3 regions of the Streptomyces longisporus genome follow, and region 3 is predicted to be linked to each of the others. Evidence: riboswitches for the same ligand, from Rfam matches in the RefSeq annotation. Region 3 holds a riboswitch; each other region holds the start of a gene.
The links. Region 3 has a riboswitch for ZMP and ZTP ahead of ABD355_RS32880 (glycine hydroxymethyltransferase). Riboswitches for the same ligand answer to the same signal wherever they lie in the genome.

Region 1 (5,991 bases), on a different contig from region 3:
GCGGCGGCTGGTATCTCACCCGGATCATCTTCACCTGCTGCGCGGCGGACTCCCAGTCGGTCAAGGTCCGCATGTACGGGGCCACCGCACTGCCGGCCAACACCTGGGTGGCCGTCACCGGAACCTGGCACCCCAAGGGCACGCTCGGTACGAAGTCCGCGACGGCAGCCCTCGACGTCCACCGCACCGAGCGCATCTCCCCACCGGTCAACGCCTACACGGACGACCTTCCGCTCACGCCGTCGTGAGGGCGGATCCCGCTCCCCGCACAGGGTCGACGACGGCGGCAGCGATCCTGAACCGTTCGTCGAGCGCCCACCAGATCTCGTCCAACAGTTCCGGCCCGTTCCCGGCGTCGACGGTGACCTCGGTGAAAGGAGCGGCCACCGACACTTGTTCGCCGTCGGATTCATAGGTCGTCAGCAGGACCGCCTCGCCCGGTTGCAGATCCTCTACGGCGAGGGTCATCACGTTGCTGGTCGGGCGTGCGGCGCGGCTGGGGCGGGCGGCCCCGAAGAATGTGGTGCGTCCGCTGTCGCGGCTGATCAGCGCGGTGAGGCGGGAGGTGCGGATCGGAGGGTCGGGTTCGTACTCGAAGCCGCTGAGCGCCTCGGTCGGCGAGGCTCCCGCCCTGAGCCGTTCCGCGGCCTGGGACACCTGCTCTCCGTTGCCCAGCACCAGCCATTCGCTCGTGGTCGTGGCGGCGGCGTAGTGACGCAGGGGATCGCGCTCCCCGGGAGTGAGCGGGCCCACCACGAGGTCGTCGTCGATCAGCCGCAGCGCGCGGTCGCGTGAGGCCGGGCTGCGGCCGGTGAGGAAGTAGCCGCCCAGCACGGCCCCGGAGCGGGTGCGGGCGCACAGGACTCCGCGGCCGGGGTAGGGGTTGGCGGCCAGCAGGTCATGAACGGTGAGCATGCTGATGAGCTTTCTGGTCGGTGCGAGGGCGTCGGGTTTGGCCTGACGGGGCGTTGCTCAGTGGTGGAAGAGCCTGAGGCCGGTGCGGACCAGGCTGATCCCGTGCTCGCGGCAGGCGTCCTCGATCTCCGTGGAGCGGATCGATCCGCCCGGCTCGGCGATGTAGTCGACACCGTGCCGCTGGGCGTGGTCGACGTTGTCGCGGAACGGCAGAGCTCCGTCGGAGACGAACGAGACCCCCTTCAGACGGGCCGTCCACTCGGCGCGGCTGCCGGCCGTGAACTCCGGCACCGGCTGCGCCAGGGCAGCGGACAGCCTGGCCCTCTCGTCCGCCGTGAGGTCCCCCTCGATGAACCGGAGCTGCCAGTTGATCCGGTCCTGGCGCCGGACGCCCGGCCCGAAGGCGAGCGCGCGCACCGCCGGATGGCGGCGCAGCCACCAGGTGCCGGCCTTCGCCCCCGCCAGCCGTGTGCAGTCCACGCGGGACTGCTGCCCGGCGCCGATGCCCAGGGTCGCCCCGTCGCGCAGATAGCACACGGAGTTCGACTGCGTGTGACGCAGCACCACCAGGCCCAGCAGAAGGTCTTCCGCGGCCGTCGTGGGGAGCGCGCCGCACACGACGTTCTCCAACAGCGTTTCCGCACACGGCACTTCGTCCCGCTGCTGACTCAGCCGCAGACCGAAGAGCTCGCGCGTCTCCCGCTCCGGCGGCACAAAGGCCGGATCCGCCTCCAGGACGAGGAAGCGGCCGTTCTTCTTCCTGCCGAGTCTGCCCACGGTGCCCGGCGCATAGCCGGGCGCGATGATGCCGTCGCACACGACTTGGGCCAGCAGTTCGGCGAGCTCCTCGTCGACCGGGTGCGAGACGGCGGCGAAGTCGCCGTAGGACGACTTCGGGTCGGCGTCCCGGGCGCGCAGATACGCACTGGTCAGGGCGCCAGTCTCGGCCCGGTCGACGCCGTGCAGCTGTGCCGTCACCTCGTCGACGGGCCCGGCCACGGCCGCACCGGCTGGTGAGACGTGCTTGAAGGAAGCGGCCGCTGGCCGGCCGAGGCAGCGGCTTGCCTCCCGCACCAGCTGCCAGCCGTTCAGGGCGTCGAGCATGTTGATGTACGACGGTCTTCCGTGCACCACCCGAACCGGCCACCGGCCGGGCCGCACCGGCGTGGCATCCGCACTCTGCTGCGGGTTCATTCCGTACCGCAGATCCACGTCATGGCCTCCTCAGCGGGAACATCACCGACGGAGGCGCCCAGGCGGTCGACGCTCACGCTGAACCACGGCCGCTCCCCGGTGGTCGTCCACCCTCGCCAGTCGCGGCCGGACCCGACTCTACCGGCAACATCCGACCGGCAGGACCCGTCATCCCGCCCGGCTCCGGTGGCAGAATCGGCGGCGTGGACCGGGGGATCCTCGAGCGCGAGCCCGAGCTGGCACAGCTGGCCACGGCCGCACGGGAGGCGGCCGACGGGGCCGGTTCGGTGGTGCTCGTCTTCGGCGAGGCAGGAATCGGCAAGTCGAGCCTGGTGAGGGCCATGCCCGAGCGGCTCCCCACGCAGGCCCGGGTGCTCGTCGGACAGTGCGACGACCTCGCCACCCGGCGCCCCCTCGGGCCGTTCCGCGACCTCGTCGGCAGCGTCGGAGCCGAACTCGCCCGCGCCGTCACCGAGGGCGGCGACCGCCACCGCGTCTACGAGGCCCTGCACGGCGAGCTGGCCGTGACCCCGCACCCTGCGGTACTCGTCGTCGAGGATGTGCACTGGGCCGACGAGGCGTCCCTGGACGCCCTGCGTTTCCTCGTCCGGCGCATGGAGCGGCTGCCCGCCCTGCTCGTCCTCACCTACCGCGACGACGAGCTGAGCCGCGGACACCCCCTGCGCCACCTCCTCGGCCAGGTCTCCCGCGCACCCCGCGTGCACCGCCTGCCCCTGGCCAGGCTGTCACTCGCCGCCGTCCGCACGCTCAGCGCGGCCGGCCGCCTCGACCCCGCTCAGGTCTACGAAGTCACGTCCGGCAACCCCTTCTTCGTCGCCGAGGTCCTCGCCTCCGGCGGCACCGGGGGAGTGCCCCCGACCGTCGTCGACGCCGTGCTCGCCCGGCTGCGCGGACTGGAACCGGCCACCGTCGACGCACTGGAGCAGCTCGCCGTCGTCCCCTCGGCGGTCGAACGCCCGCTGGTGGATGCGCTGCTCCACGACGGGGTGACCGTCCTTGCCGCGGCCGAGCAGCGCGGGCTGCTGGCCGTGGCACCGGAACGGGTGGCGTTCCGGCACGAGTTGATCCGGCGGGCGGTCGCCGACTCCGTGCCCACCGCCCGGCGCATCGACCTCAACCGCGGCGTCCTCGCGGCCCTCGTCGCCCGGCCCGGCTCGGATGCCGCCCGCATCGTCCACCACGCCGCCCAGGCCGGCGACCAGGACGCCATCGCCCGCTACGGGCCCGACGCCGCTCGCGACGCCGCGGGAGCCGGTGCGCACCGCGAGGCCGCCGCCCAGCTGCGCCTCGTCCTGCGGCAACGGCACCGCTATCCTCCGCCCGACCTCGCCGACCTGCTCGAACGCTATGCCGTGGAGAGCTACACCATCGCCGACTCGACTGCCGCCGTCACCGCCCAGCGCGAGGCGGTCGCCCTGCGCCGCTCCCTCGGCGACACCCTCGCCCTCGGCGCCGACCTGCGCTGGCTCTCCCGTATCCACTGGTGGGCCGGGGACGCCGACGAGGCGCAGGAGGCCGCCCGCGAGGCCGTCGCCGTCCTGGAACACGCTGGCGACGACCGGCTGCTGGCCCTTGCGGTCAGCAACATCGCCCAGCTGCGCATGCTGTCCGACCGCTATCCCGAGGCCGTCGAACACGCCGAACGGGCCATCGTGCTCGCGCAGAAGACCCAGGACGCGGCGATCCTCTCGCACGCCCTCAACAACATGGGCACGGCCCGCTGGCGCGGTGGAGATTCCGGCGGCCGGCACCAGTTGGAGGAGAGCCTCGCGGTCGCCCTGGACGCCGGTGAGGTCGAGCACGCCTGCCGTGCCTACGCCAACCTCATCTGGACCCTGCTCGACCACCTGCAGTTCGCGGAGGCCGACCGTTTCCTGCTCCCGGCCATGGACCTGGCCGACCGCGCCGAACATCTGGGCTTCCTCACCTACCTCCATGTCGAGCTGGCCATACGCCGGCTCGCCGCCGCCGACTGGGACGAGGCCGAGCGGCACGCCGAGTTCGGCATCCACGACTTCCTGCCCGCGCGCTGCCCGGCGCTGACCGTCCTGGCCCGGGTGCGCACCCGCTGCGGCCGGCCCGGCGCCGACGAACTCCTCACCGAGGCCCGCGAGATCGCCGTACGCACGCGGGAACTTCAGCGCACGGGCCCCGTCGCCGCCGCGCTCGCGGAGGCCGCCTGGCTGCGCGGCGACCACGCCGCCGTCGTCGAGGCCGTCGCCCCGGTGCACGCCCAGGCCCGCCACCTGGCCGGTGTCCCCTACCGCGCCGAACTCGGCTACTGGCTCACCAAGTCCGGGCACCCCGTCCCGGCGGACGACTCGGGGCATCCGTATGCGCTGCAGGCTCGCGGGCAGTGGCGGCGGGCCGCGGCCCTGTGGCACACGGCGGGCTGCCCCTACGAATACGCCGCCGCCCTCGCCGAGAGCCCGGAGCCCGCCGACAAGCTCACCGCCCTCGCCCGGCTCGACGCGCTGGGCGCCGAGCCGCTGGCCCGGCTGGTCCGCGCCGAACTGCGCGGCCTCGGCGTGCGCCGCATCCCGCGCGGCCCGCTCGCCGCCACCCGCGGCAACCCTGCCGGTCTCACCGAACGCCAGCTGCAGGTGATCCGGCTGCTCGCCGAGGGCCTGACCAACTCGGAGATCGCCGCCCGGCTCGTCGTCTCCGTCCGCACCGTCGACAACCACGTCCGGGCGGTCCTCGACAAACTGGGCGCGCCGACCCGGCGGCACGCAGCCGTCCGCGCCGCGGAGCTCGGCCTGCTCGCCGAGGACGAAACGTAGGTACCCCACGGGTCCGAGCTAGGTGATGCCCACGGATGCCCCGGCGGACGCAACCCGAGTAGAACGTGCGGATCGACCCGACTCCGAAAAAAACGGGGGATATCCGTATGTCCAGTACACCCGCCCAGGCGGCACGCAGGGAACTGGCCGACTTCACCGGCGAGTTGATCGGACCCGAGGACTCCGGCTACGGACGGGCCCGCGCCGTCTACAACGCGATGATCGACCGGCGCCCCGCCCTCATCGCACGCTGCGCCGACGCGGACGCCGTGGCGCGTGTGATCGGCTTCGCCCGCACGCACGACCTGCCCCTCGCCGTCCGCGGCGGCGGCCACCACGGGGCCGGCCTGGGCACCGTCGACGGCGGCGTGGTGGCCGACCTGTCACCCCTGAAGGACATCCACGTCGACCCCGTGGCGCGTTCCGCGCGCGTCGGCGGCGGCTGCGTCTGGGGCGAGGTGGACCGGGCCACCCACCGGCACGGTCTCGCCACTCCCAGCGGCATCGTCTCCACCACCGGCGTCGGCGGCCTCACCCTCGGCGGCGGCCTCGGCCACCTGACCCGCAAGTGCGGCCTGACCATCGACAACCTCCTCGCCGCCGACATCGTCCTGGCCGACGGCCGGCAGGTGCGCGCGAGCGCCGACGAGAACACCGACCTGTTCTGGGCGATCCGCGGAGGCGGCGGCAACTTCGGCGTCGTCACCTCCTTCCTGTTCCGGCTGCACGAGGTCGGCACCGTCGTCGGCGGCCCGACCTTCTGGCCCGTGGAGATCAGCCCCGAAGTCCTCAGCGCCTACCGGGACTTCCTCCCGAACGCACCACGCGAGCTCAACGCGTTCTTCCTGTACGGCACCGTCCCACCCGCCCCGCCGTTCCCCGAGGACCTCCACCTGCGCAAGACGGCCGGGGTCGTCTGGTGCTACGCGGGCGACGACCCCGAGGCCGCCGCACGCGAGATGGCACCGCTGCTGGACGCCCTGCCGACGCCGATGCTGCACGCCGTCGGACCGATGCCCCACCCCGACCTGCAGTCCATGTTCGACGGGCTCTACCCGCCCGGCCACCAGTGGTACTG
Region 2 (5,991 bases), on a different contig from region 3:
TCGGCTCGCTGGAGTTCTTCTCCAAGGCCGGCGCGGTCGCCGCCGGCCTGGCCGCGGCGGCGGGCAACGCCCGCTTCGGCCCGGCCGCACCCGTGCTCATCGGCAGCACGGCCGCCGCCGTCACCGTACTGGCCACTCTCCTCCCCCCGCAGACCCCCCGCACCCGCAGGAGCCGCTGATGCCCTCGCTGATCCGTCCCCAGACCTCGTCCGGGGGGACCGCGCTCTCGCTCTGCCCGCCCGCCACCGCCGCCGCGCCCGCCGAACTCCCCTCCCCCGACGACGCCGTGGCCCACACGCTCCTCAACTGCCTGCTGCGCGAGGTGTCGGGCCCCGAGCACCAGTCGGTCGTCGCCGACGGCCGGCTGCTGCTGCGGCTGCCCCGCCGCGGCGTGCTGCTGCGGGTCGCGCTGCGCCGTACCTCCCTGCTGGGCGCGCACCGCTTCACCGGCCCCGTGAGCGAACAGGGCGAGGACGGCTGGTCGGAGGTGGGCTGGCGGCGCCTTGCCGAGTACACGCACGACGAGCTGTCGTTGCGCACCGGTGTGCGCAACGAGGAGTTCCTGGAGCAGATCGCCTCCAGCCACGACGCCATCACCACCGCACTCGCCGCCACACGCCCGGCCCGCCTCCCGGACGACCGGCTCTCCGCCTATCTGGCCTCCGAGCAGTCCCTGCTGTTCGGGCACCGCTTCCACCCCACGCCCAAGGCCCGCACCGGCGACCCGCACGCCTGGTCCGCGTACGCCCCCGAGGTCGGCGCTTCCTTCCCGCTGCGGCACCTCGCCGTCCGCGCCCACCTGATCGCGGAGGAGGCCGCGGACCCGTCGGCGGCCGCCCCGCTGGACGGACTCCGCAGGGACGTGCCCGAGGGCTTCCGGCTGCTACCCGCCCACCCGTGGCAGTACGAGACGCTCCAGGCCCACCCGGCCCTGCGCGCCGCCTTCGACCGCGGTGACATCCTCGACCTGGGCCCGGGCGGGCAGCCTTTCGCGGCCACCGCTTCGGTGCGCACCCTGTACGACGGGGAGACCTTCCTCAAGTTCAGCCTGAACGTCCGCATCACCAACTGCCTGCGCAAGAACAGCAGTTACGAGCTGTCCGGCGCCGTCGCCCTGACCCGTCTGCTGGCTCCGGCACTCGCCGACCTGGCCGCGCGTTTCCCCGCCGACGCCGTGCTGCGGGAACCGGCGTACCGCACGCTGGCGCTGCCCGGCCCGGACGGCACCCCCGACCGCGATCTGTTCGAGGGCTTCGGCGTCATCGTCCGCGAGGGCCTGCCGCGCCGCCTCGCCCCCGGCACCGTCCCCCTCCTCGCCGCTGCCGTCGCCGACGAGTACCCGACCGGCGCCGCCCACATCTCCCGCCTCCTCGACGCAGCGGACGTCCGCACCACCCTCGCCTGGTGGTCGACGTATCTCGACCTGCTCGTCCCGCCCGTCCTGGCCGCCTACTTCGACCACGGCCTGGTCCTCGAACCCCACCTGCAGAACGTCCTGGTGTGCGTCGGCGCCGACGGCATGCCCGCCCAGGTCATCTTCCGCGACCTGGAGGGCACCAAGCTCGTCCCCGAACACCACGCCGAGACGCTGGCCGCACTGCCACCCGACGTCGCGGACCCGATGACGTACGACGCCCAGCGCGGCTGGGACCGGGTCGTCTACTGCCTGCTCGTCAACCACATCGCCGAGCTGCTCGCCGCCCTCGCCGACCTGCATCCGCAGGCGGAGGCGGCCCTGTGGTCCCGGGTGCGCGCCACGCTGCAGAGGTACGCCGACCGCCACGGCTGCCCACCGAGGCTCGCCGCCCTCCTCGCCGGGGTGCCACTGCCCGCCAAGGCCAATCTGCTGACCCGCTGGGAGCGCAAGGCGGACCGGGACGCCGGCTACGTCCGGCTGCCGTCCCCGCTCGCCGAGGACATCCTGCGCGACTCGACCGGGAGCCCCCGATGACCGACCCGACACCCGCGGTCCGCGACCGCGTCCTGTCCCTGCCCGCCACCGAACTGCCCGCGTACCTCTACGACTTGGCGGCGCTGCGGGCCGATGCCGCCGCGGTGCGGGCCGCACTGCCGGAGCGGGTCGAGGTGTACTACGCCGCCAAGGCCAACCCGGAGCCGGAGATCCTCGGCGCGCTCGGCCCGTACGTGGACGGCTACGAGGTCTCCTCGGGCGGTGAACTCGCCCATGTGGCCAAGGCGGTGCCGGAGCGGCCGCTCGCCTTCGGCGGTCCCGGCAAGACGCCGGACGAGGTGCGGGCCGCGCTGGAGCTCGGCGTCGAGCGTTTCCATGTGGAGAGCGAGTACGAGCTGCGCATGCTGGCCGAGCTGGCGCGGACATGCGCGCCGGGGCGACGGGTGGCGGTCCTGGTCCGCGTCAATCTTCCGGTCGCGGACGGGGCGCTGGCGGGCAGCTCACTGGCGATGGGGGGCCGTCCCACCCCGTTCGGCCTGGATCCGGCGCAGGCCGTCGATGTCGTCCGGGCGCTCGCCGACGGGATGTATCCGCACCTCGAACTACGGGGTGTTCACGCGCACCTGGCCAGCGGCCTGGAGGCGACGGAGCAGCTGGCGGTGGCCGAGTCCATCGTGTCCTGGGTGACGGGTCTCGGTGTTCCGCTCGCCGAGGTGAACGTCGGCGGCGGGATGACCGTCGACTACACCGATCCGGAGCGCCGCTTCGACTGGACCGCGTACGGCAGCGGGCTCGCCCGTCTGACCGAGGCGCACCCCGGGCTGACCCTGCGCATCGAGCCGGGGCGGGCGCTGACGGCGTACTGCGGCTGGTACGCCACCGAGGTGCTGGACGTGAAGCGCAGCCACGGCGAGGACTTCGCGGTGGTCCGCGGCGGCACCCATCATCTGCGGACCCCGGCGACGAAGGGGCATGACCAGCCCTGTTCCGTGCTGACGGTGGACGCCTGGCCGCACCCGTGGCCGCGGTCGGCCGCCGAAGGCGACCGGGTCACCGTGGCGGGGCAGCTGTGCACACCGAAGGACGTCCTGGCCCGCCGGGTCCCCGCGCCGGGGCTCAGGGCGGGCGACCGGGTGGTGTTCTCGCTCGCGGGCGCCTACGCGTGGAACATCTCCCACCACGACTTCCTGATGCACCCCCGGCCCGGTTTCCACTTCCTTCACCCTTCAACCGCCGGGCTGTGATCAGGTCACCGGCACAGCGAAAGGGCCGCCCGGAGAGGGGCGGCCCTTTCGCTGTGCGCGGACGTTCGATGCGGCGTCGGCGTGTTACAGGGCCCCCGGGAACCCGCTTGCGGCTCCCATGCGGGCCACCCGGTCCAGCTGCTCGAGGTTGTTGAGGCGGTTCAGGTGCTGCAGCTGCTCGGAGGGGCGCGGCACCTCGGCCCTGCGCTCCGCCGGGATGCCGCTCTGGGCGAGCGAGTCGAGCGTGGAGATCGGGTTGAGCTCGCTCGCGTCCTTGTTCTGGATGGTCGCGTCGGACGCACAGGCAAGCGGCGCGGCAAGGGCGGTGATTCCTGCGGCGAGACCAACGGCGGCGACGATACGTCGTGTTGAGATCATGCTTCCCACAACGTCACCGGGCCTGCGGCGGTCACGGCCGCGCCCCGCCACTCACCCATCAGGGGCAGTGCTCCGGCTGCGCTTGCCGAGGCTGCCGCGGCGGAGGAGCCTCAAAGGAGAGGTCCTTCGCGGCCCGCAGCTCCTCGGGTCGCGGCCCTCGAAGGAGGTCATCATGGGCACCACGGCAACTCCCGGCTTCAGCGCGGACACCCTGCGCAAGGGGATCGAAGGACACACTGCGGCGGATCTTCTGTCGCTCTACGCGGACGACGCGCAGATACGCATCGTGGACCGCAACACGCAGCCCAGCCAGCCCAAGGTTCTGCGCGGTCGTCAGGAGATCGGCGCGATGTTCGAAGACATCTACAGCCGTGACATGACACACAAAGTGGACCAGTGCATCATTCAGGGCGACCATGCCGCCTACAGCCAGTCCTGCCAGTACTCGGACGGGACGCGGGTCCTGGCCGAGTCGATGATCACACTGCGCGACGGCAAGATCGCCGAAGAGGTTCTGATCCAGGCATGGGACGAGTAGGAGGCAGAACCGCGAGGGTTCAGGTCACCTCTCGGTTGACCTGGACCTTCTCGGCCCGTGCGGCACTGGGGCGAGGGCGTCCGGCCCGGCCTCGGACCCGTATGGCACAACGACTGGCCTCGATGGCCCTGCTGCGGTCGGTGCTGAGAGCGAGGCGGTCCCGCCGGCTTCCCGCCGCGCGAAGGCGGCGCGTGCTGCACCGGTGAAATCGGCTCCTGACCGTCGTGGCGGCTCGGCTAGTCTGAGGGCGGGCCGTGACTGGCGCTGAGGTGGAGCACCACCGGGAAGCGGCCACGCAGAGTCGATGCCGTGCGCCTGGGCGCTACGTCACACCAGCCCAGGAGTGGATCATGTCCCAGGCCCGGCTCATCGACGGCACCTCCCTTGCCCGGCGCATCGTCGCGGACACCGCAGAGCGGGCGGCCGACCTCACCGAACGGACCGGAACGGCGCCCTGTCTGGCGACGGTCCTGGTCGGCGAGGACCCCGCGTCCGTCACCTATGTCCGGATGAAGCGGAACCGCTGCCGCAAGGCCGGTATCGAGTCGCGCCAGGTGGAACTTCCCGCCGACACGACCACCGAGGAACTCGTCGGCGCCCTGCGCTCCCTGTCGGACGACCCCGGTGTGCACGGCATTCTGCTGCAGCACCCGATGGGCGAGCACATCGACGAGCGGGCCGCGTTCGAGGCGATCGCGCCCGAGAAGGACGTCGACGGCGTCACCTTCGCCTCCTTCGCGACGATGAGCTTCGGCCTGCCGGGCTTCGTGTCGTGCACGCCGGGCGGCATCATGCGGCTGCTCGACGAGTACGGCGTCGACCCGTCCGGGAAGCGGGCCGTGGTCGTGGGCCGCAGCGCCATCCTCGGCAAGCCGGCCGGCATGCTGCTGCTCGCCCGCGACGCCACGGTGACGTACTGCCACTCGCGTACCCGGGACCTGTCCTCGGTCGTACGGGAGGCGGACCTCGTGGTCGCCGCCGTGGGGCGGCCGCGGTTGATCCGGGGCGAGGACATCAAGCCCGGCGCGGTGGTGATCGACGCCGGCTACAACCCGGGCAACGTCGGCGACGTCGACTTCGACTCCGCCGTGGAGCGGGCCGGGCTGATCACTCCGGTGCCGGGCGGTGTCGGTCCGATGACGATCGCCACGCTGCTGGAGCAGACCGTCGCTGCCGCCGCCCGGCAGCTCGGGGTGTGATCAGGGCATCCAGGCGCTGTAGTCCATGACGTCGCCGGCCTTGACGCCGTACTCCGGCTCCGCCCTGGTGAAGACGGTCTCCAGGCCGAGGACCGCACCGGTGGACGGCTGCATGATCAGCATCCGCCGGTAACCGGCGCCCTCGTACTCGTACGCCTGGCCGCTCCGCCCGAGCCGGTCCGTGACCTGGCCGACCGGCCGCAGCCCCTCGGTGCCCGCGAGAAGCCGGGCCAGCGTCGCGGACTCGCGGGCGCCGAGGGTCCAGTGGTCGAGCAACGCCCCTACGGCGTCGAGGAGTTCGGGGGTCGTCAGCCTGGTGCGGGTGTACGAGGCCTCCTGGAGATAGGCCCGCAGCCGCGCCGTGTCGTTCGGCGGGGGCGACTCGGGCGGCGCGTCGCTCCAGCTGGGCGGAAAGGTCTGGCTACTGATGACATGGCCGTCCTCCACCAGGTGCGGATCGCCGTCGTCGCGCAGGACCGGCCGGCCGGGGTGGCGGGGGTCGGTCGCCACCACGAGCTCGGTGTGGCTGCCGTCGGCCTGCCAGCGCACGACGCGCTCCTCGGGGAGCGTGATCGGGGGCTTGTCGTCGCTCATGCCGAGGCTCCAGGACTGCACATGTGTGCCCTTGCGCAGCTTCGGCGCATCCTCCGCCGCGGCCTGCCGTTGTGCGCGGTCGGCGAGTTCTTCCAGGGGTACGGGGGTGGAGTCGGCCTGGACGAC
Region 3 (5,991 bases):
TCGTCCAGATACTGCTGGGTGCGCTCCCGGAAGGGCGTCACGAACTCGACCATGACCTCGGCGAGGTCCGTCTTGAGCGCGCCGTACATCTTGCCCTCGTACTCCTGCTCCAGCTCCGCGATCGTCTTGCCGGTGAGGGTGGAGTAGATGGTGAGCAGATTGCTGACGCCGGGCTTGTTCTCGGCGTCGTAGCGGATGACGGTGTCGGTGTCGGTGACCGCGCTCTTGACCTTCTTGGCGGTGGCCTTGGGGTCGTCGAGGAGGTTGATGAGGCCCTTCGGCGTGGACGCCGACTTGCTCATCTTGATCGACGGGTCCTGCAGGTCGTAGATCTTCGCCGTCTCCTTGAGGATGTACGGCTTCGGGATGGTGAAGGTCTCGCCGAAGCGGCCGTTGAAGCGCGTGGCGAGGTCACGGGTGAGCTCCACGTGCTGGCGCTGGTCCTCGCCGACCGGGACCTCGTTGGCCTGGTAGAGCAGGATGTCGGCGACCTGGAGGATCGGGTACGTGAACAGGCCGACGGAGGCGCGGTCGGCGCCCTGCCTGGCGGACTTGTCCTTGAACTGGGTCATGCGGGAGGCCTCGCCGAAGCCGGTGAGGCAGTTCATGACCCAGGCCAGCTGGGCGTGCTCGGGCACATGGCTCTGGACGAAGAGCGTGCAGCGCTCGGGGTCGAGCCCGGCCGCGAGCAGCTGGGCGGCGGCGAGCCGGGTGTTGGCGCGCAGCTCCGCCGGGTCCTGCGCAACGGTGATCGCGTGCAGGTCGACGACCATGTAGAACGCGTCGTGGGACTCCTGCAGGGCCACCCACTGGCGGACGGCGCCCAGGTAGTTGCCGAGGTGGAACGAGCCTGCGGTGGGCTGGATTCCGGAGAGCACGCGGGGTCGGTCAGAGGCCATGCTCACCATTCTCTCAGGTCTGTCGAGCCGATCAGGAACTGGTCGGAAACAGCTGGGAACCGATCCGTCTGCTGCGGTGCAACAAGGCTGTGAGGACGCGGGAGGGGGGCCGCATCGTCGATGAGGCCGCGGTGATCGCACGCGAACCCGCCGGGGAGCCGGAGGCGTATGCGCAGCTGGTGCGGGCCGATACGGCGCGCGGCGGCCCGGCAGGGTGCCGGACCGCCGCAGGAGGAACCACGACAGGAGCTCATCGACCTGTGAGCGTCACCGGTATCTGAGCTTCACCGATCTCCGAACGCCATCGATCTTTGACAACTCAAGAGAGGGCGCTGCTCAGCCCAGGTCGATCTCCGGGTACAGCGGGAAGCCGGCCACGAGGTCGGTGGCGCGGTGGGAGATCTCGTCCGCGATCTTCGGGTCGAGGACGTGCTGCGCCTTGGACGGGGCGCCCGACTTGGTGGTGCCCGGCTCGGCGGTGGTGAGGACGCGGTCGATCAGGCCCGCGACCTCGTCCATCTCGGCGGTGCCCAGGCCGCGCGTGGTCAGCGCGGGGGTGCCGATGCGGATGCCGGAGGTGTACCAGGCGCCGTTGGGGTCGGCGGGGATGGCGTTGCGGTTGGTGACGATGCCCGAGTCGAGCAGGGCCGCCTCGGCCTGACGGCCGGTGAGGCCGTAGGAGGTGGCCACGTCGATGAGGTTGAGGTGGTTGTCGGTGCCGCCGGTGACGAGGGTGGCGCCGCGGCGCATCAGGCCCTCCGCCAGTGCGCGGGAGTTGTCGACGATGCGCTGGGCGTAGTCCTGGAAGGAGGGCTGCCGGGCCTCGGCGAGGGCGACGGCCTTGGCGGCCATGACGTGCGGGAGGGGGCCGCCGAGGACCATCGGGCAGCCGCGGTCGACCTGGTCCTTGAGGGAGTCGTCGCACAGGACCATGCCGCCGCGCGGGCCGCGCAGCGACTTGTGGGTGGTGGTGGTGACGATCTGGGCGTGCGGGACCGGGTCGAAGTCACCGGTCAGCACCTTGCCCGCGACCAGGCCGGCGAAGTGCGCCATGTCCACCATCAGGGTCGCCCCGACCTCGTCGGCGATCTCCCGCATGATGCGGAAGTTCACCAGACGCGGGTAGGCGGAGTAGCCGGCGACGATGATCAGCGGCTTGAACTCGCGGGCGGAGACGCGCAGGGCCTCGTAGTCGATGAGGCCGGTGGCGGGGTCGGTGCCGTAGGAGCGCTGGTCGAACATCTTGCCGGAGATGTTCGGGCGGAAGCCGTGGGTGAGGTGGCCGCCGGCGTCCAGGGACATGCCGAGCATGCGCTGGTTGCCGAAGGCCTGGCGGAGTTCGGCCCAGTCTGCCTCGGTGAGGTCGTTGACCTGGCGGGCGCCGGTCTTCTCCAGGAAGGGTGCCTCGACCCGGTCGGCGAGGACGGACCAGAAGGCGACGAGGTTGGCGTCGATGCCGGAGTGCGGCTGGACGTAGGCGTGGCGGGCGCCGAAGAGCTCCTTGGCGTGCTCGGCGGCGAGCGACTCGACGGTGTCGACGTTGCGGCAGCCTGCGTAGAAGCGGCGGCCGATGGTGCCCTCGGCGTACTTGTCGCTGAACCAGTTGCCCATCGCGAGGAGGGTGGCCGGGGAGGCGTAGTTCTCGGAGGCGATCAGCTTGAGCATCTCGCGCTGGTCGGCGACCTCCTGCCCGATGGCGTCGGCGACCCGCGGCTCGACGGCGCGGATCACGTCGAGGGCGGCGCGGAAGGCGGTGGACTCGGTGGAGAGGGGCTGCTGCTCTGACATGTCGTCGGCCTCCGGGCGGCGTGGCGTGCAAGCGGTCACGGTTCTCGGTCTGGCCCAGGCGCACGGCACTCGGTCACGCACGGGTCGCTCCCCGATGGTCCGTCCCATCCATGCGCGCCAGTCACGACCCGTCGATCAGCCTACCGGCCACGCCGGAGAGCGCAGGTCCCGCGTCCACCATGCGAGCGACGATAGGAAGAGGGGGCCGCTGCAGGGCTGCCACACCCCCGGGAGGTCCCGTGACCACGACGGAAGCGCTCATCGCCACCGCCGACGCGCACAGTGCGCACAACTACCACCCGCTGCCCGTGGTCGTCGCCTCCGCGGACGGGGCGTGGATGACGGATGTGGAGGGGAGGCGGTATCTGGACCTGCTGGCCGGTTACTCGGCGCTCAACTTCGGGCATCGCAACCGGCGGCTGGTGGAGGCGGCGAAGGCGCAGCTGGAGCGGGTGACGCTGACGTCGAGGGCGTTTCATCACGACCGGTTCGCGGCGTTCTGCTCCGAGCTCGCCGAGCTGTGCGGGATGGAGCTGGTGCTGCCGATGAACACCGGCGCGGAAGCGGTGGAGACGGCCGTGAAGACGGCCCGGAAGTGGGGGTACCGGGTCAAGGGCGTGCCCGCGGAGATGGCGAAGATCGTGGTCGCGGGCAACAACTTCCACGGCCGTACGACGACCCTCGTCAGCTTCTCCACCGACCCGGAGGCCCGGGCGGACTTCGGTCCGTACACGCCGGGCTTCGAGATCGTGCCGTACGGGGACCTGACGGCGATGCGGTCGGCGGTCACGGAGAACACGGTGGCCGTGCTGCTGGAGCCGATCCAGGGTGAGGCGGGGGTGCTGGTGCCGCCGGCCGGTTATCTGCCGGCGGTGCGGGAGCTGACCCGCGAGCGGAACGTGCTGTTCGTGGCGGACGAGATCCAGTCGGGCCTTGGCCGGACCGGAAAGACCTTCGCGTGCGAGCACGAGGGCGTGGTGCCGGATGTGTATGTGCTCGGCAAGGCGTTGGGCGGTGGGATCGTGCCGGTGTCGGCGGTGGTGTCGTCGGCCGATGTGCTCGGAGTGTTCCGGCCCGGTGAGCACGGTTCGACGTTCGGCGGGAATCCGCTGGCCTGTGCGGTGGCCCTGGAGGTGATCGCGATGCTGCGGACGGGCGAGTTCCAGGCGCGGTCCGCGGAGCTGGGCGGTCATCTGCACCGGGAGCTGGGGGCGTTGAGCGGCACGGGCCGGGTGAGGGCGGTGCGCGGGCGGGGGCTGTGGGCGGGCATCGACATCGCGCCCCAGTACGGCAGCGGGCGGGAGGTGTCCGAGAAGCTGATGGAGCGGGGGGTACTGGTGAAGGACACGCACGGTCCGACGGTGCGGATCGCACCGCCGTTGGTGATCGCGAAGGAGGACCTGGACTGGGGGCTCGCGCAGTTGCGGGCGGTGCTCGGGATCTGAGCTGCGCGCCGGAGGCCGGGGCCCTGGACGCCGATCGATATGCACCTTACGTAGGTGTGTAAAGCATAGGATCGGTGAGAGCGGACCCCGGGGCATCGCCGCCTGCTGTGCGTCTCCCCTACAGTCACTTTGTGATCTTTGGGATGGTGTGCGCGCTGGGCGCGGCGGTCTGCTTCGGTACCGCGACGGTTTTGCAGGCGGTTGCCGCGAGGACGGCCGGTACGGGTGGGGGCGGGGAGGCGGCGCTGCTGCTGCGGGCCTTGCGGCAGTGGCGGTATCTGGCCGGGCTGGCGCTGGACGGGCTGGGGTTCCTGTTCCAGATCGCCGCCCTGCGGTCGATCCCGATCTACGCGGTCGCCGCGGCGCTCGCGTCCAGCCTGGCGGTGACCGGGGTGGTCGCGGCGCGACTGCTGCAGGTGCGGCTGAGCGGGACGGAGTGGGGTGCGGTCGCGGTGGTGTGCGCCGGGCTCGCCATGCTGGGGCTGGCGTCCGGGGCCGAGGGGGACCGTCACGGGTCGACGGCGCTGAAGTACGCGATGCTCGCGATCGCCGTCGTGGTGCTGCTGCTCGGGCTGTTCGGAGGGCGGTGGTCCGGGCGCGGGCGGGCGCTGGTGCTCGGCCTGGGAGCCGGGTTCGGGTTCGGGGTGGTGGAGGTGTCGGTGCGGCTGATCGACTCGCTCGCACCGTCAGAGCTGCTCACCAACCCGGCGACCTACGCCCTCGTCATCGGCGGGGGCGCCGCCTTCCTGCTGCTGACGTCGGCCTTGCAGCGCGGCTCGGTGACCACCGCCACCGCCGGGATGGTGATCGGCGAGACGATCGGGCCGGCGGCGGTGGGTGTGGTGTGGCTCGGGGACCGCACCCGGGACGGGCTGGCCTGGCTTGCGGTGCTGGGGTTCCTGATCGCGGTCGCGGGGGCGCTGGCGCTGGCGCGGTTCGGGGAGGCACCGACCACGGACGCCCCGACCGCGGAGACGGCGTGAGCGATGTTCCCGCGTCGGCATATCCGCCGGTAGATCGGACGGGCGCCCCCTTTCGGGAAGCTGAAACACTTCGTTGAATGTTTGAACGTGCTGTGGAGTTCTTGCGTACTGGGTGGGTGCCGCCTTCCTCGCACCGGCCCGGTGCCGTGGACACCGGGGGCCGTGCCGGGTCCGGTGGACGCGCACACTCCGCTGCACGTCCCGTACGCCTCCGGCACCACGGGCCGCCCGAAGGGGGGCGTGCACGCTCACAGCGACCCGAAGGCGTATCACGACCTGATCGGCGCATCTGTTACCACCGTTCGGGGCCCGGGGCATGAACACCGGGATCGCGGATGCGGCGGCGCTCGCGCTCGCGGGCCGCAAGTACTGAGACGTCGGGAGGAGCAGTGATGACACAACCGGTCATCGGGGAGGGCCTGTTGGCGTGGAGTGCGGCCGGTGGGCTGAGGCCGGCCGCGGAGCCCGGCGGGCGGTTGCTCGTCGCGGACTCATGGCTGGTGCGCGACGGCCGGATGCGCGGCCACGACCGGCACCGGGAGCGTTTCCTGCGGTCCTGCGGCGCGTGCGACGGACCGCCGTTGTGCCGGCTGCTGGAGTTCTGGCAGGACATGACGGCCGCCCTGCCGCGCGCGGGCGAGTGGTTTCCCCGGGTCGAACTCGCCGCCGGGTCCAAGGAGTTGAGGCTGCTGCTGCGGTACGCGCCGCCGCTCGGTACGGGCGTGCGGGTCTGGGCGGCCGGCCAGTGCGATCCGCGGACCGTCCCCCGCCGCAAGGGACCCGACCTGGACACCCTGGCCCGGGTCCGCAGACGGGCGTCCGCCGAGGGCGCCGACGAGGCGGTGCTCGTCGCACCCTCCGGCGTCGTCCTGGAGG

Region 1: another riboswitch for ZMP and ZTP. It lies ahead of ABD355_RS05285 (phosphoribosylaminoimidazolecarboxamide formyltransferase); the one in region 3 lies ahead of ABD355_RS32880 (glycine hydroxymethyltransferase).
Region 2: another riboswitch for ZMP and ZTP. It lies ahead of ABD355_RS17890 (bifunctional 5,10-methylenetetrahydrofolate dehydrogenase/5,10-methenyltetrahydrofolate cyclohydrolase); the one in region 3 lies ahead of ABD355_RS32880 (glycine hydroxymethyltransferase).

The regions. Positions count from the first base shown of each region.
Region 1 covers NZ_BAAASG010000002.1:817,526-823,516, reverse strand. The annotation lists gene ABD355_RS05295 (TIGR03943 family putative permease subunit) at 1-248, shown strand, start outside; gene ABD355_RS05290 (IMP cyclohydrolase) at 235-915, opposite strand; gene ABD355_RS05285 (phosphoribosylaminoimidazolecarboxamide formyltransferase) at 973-2,127, opposite strand; ZMP/ZTP riboswitch at 2,159-2,243, opposite strand; gene ABD355_RS05280 (helix-turn-helix transcriptional regulator) at 2,313-4,913, shown strand; gene ABD355_RS05275 (FAD-binding oxidoreductase) at 5,021-5,991, shown strand, end outside.
Region 2 covers NZ_BAAASG010000008.1:174,498-180,488, reverse strand. The annotation lists gene ABD355_RS17915 (MFS transporter) at 1-179, shown strand, start outside; gene ABD355_RS17910 (IucA/IucC family protein) at 179-1,951, shown strand; gene ABD355_RS17905 (type III PLP-dependent enzyme) at 1,948-3,156, shown strand; gene ABD355_RS17900 (hypothetical protein) at 3,241-3,534, opposite strand; gene ABD355_RS17895 (nuclear transport factor 2 family protein) at 3,707-4,072, shown strand; ZMP/ZTP riboswitch at 4,317-4,400, shown strand; gene ABD355_RS17890 (bifunctional 5,10-methylenetetrahydrofolate dehydrogenase/5,10-methenyltetrahydrofolate cyclohydrolase) at 4,423-5,271, shown strand; gene ABD355_RS17885 (CU044_5270 family protein) at 5,272-5,991, opposite strand, start outside.
Region 3 covers NZ_BAAASG010000016.1:181,272-187,262, forward strand. The annotation lists gene trpS (tryptophan--tRNA ligase) at 1-899, opposite strand, end outside; partial or broken gene ABD355_RS32875 (siderophore-interacting protein) at 989-1,132, shown strand; gene ABD355_RS32880 (glycine hydroxymethyltransferase) at 1,236-2,687, opposite strand; ZMP/ZTP riboswitch at 2,733-2,822, opposite strand; gene rocD (ornithine--oxo-acid transaminase) at 2,927-4,132, shown strand; gene ABD355_RS32890 (DMT family protein) at 4,276-5,115, shown strand; partial or broken gene ABD355_RS32895 (FAD-dependent monooxygenase) at 5,396-5,473, shown strand; gene ABD355_RS32900 (aminotransferase class IV) at 5,508-5,991, shown strand, end outside.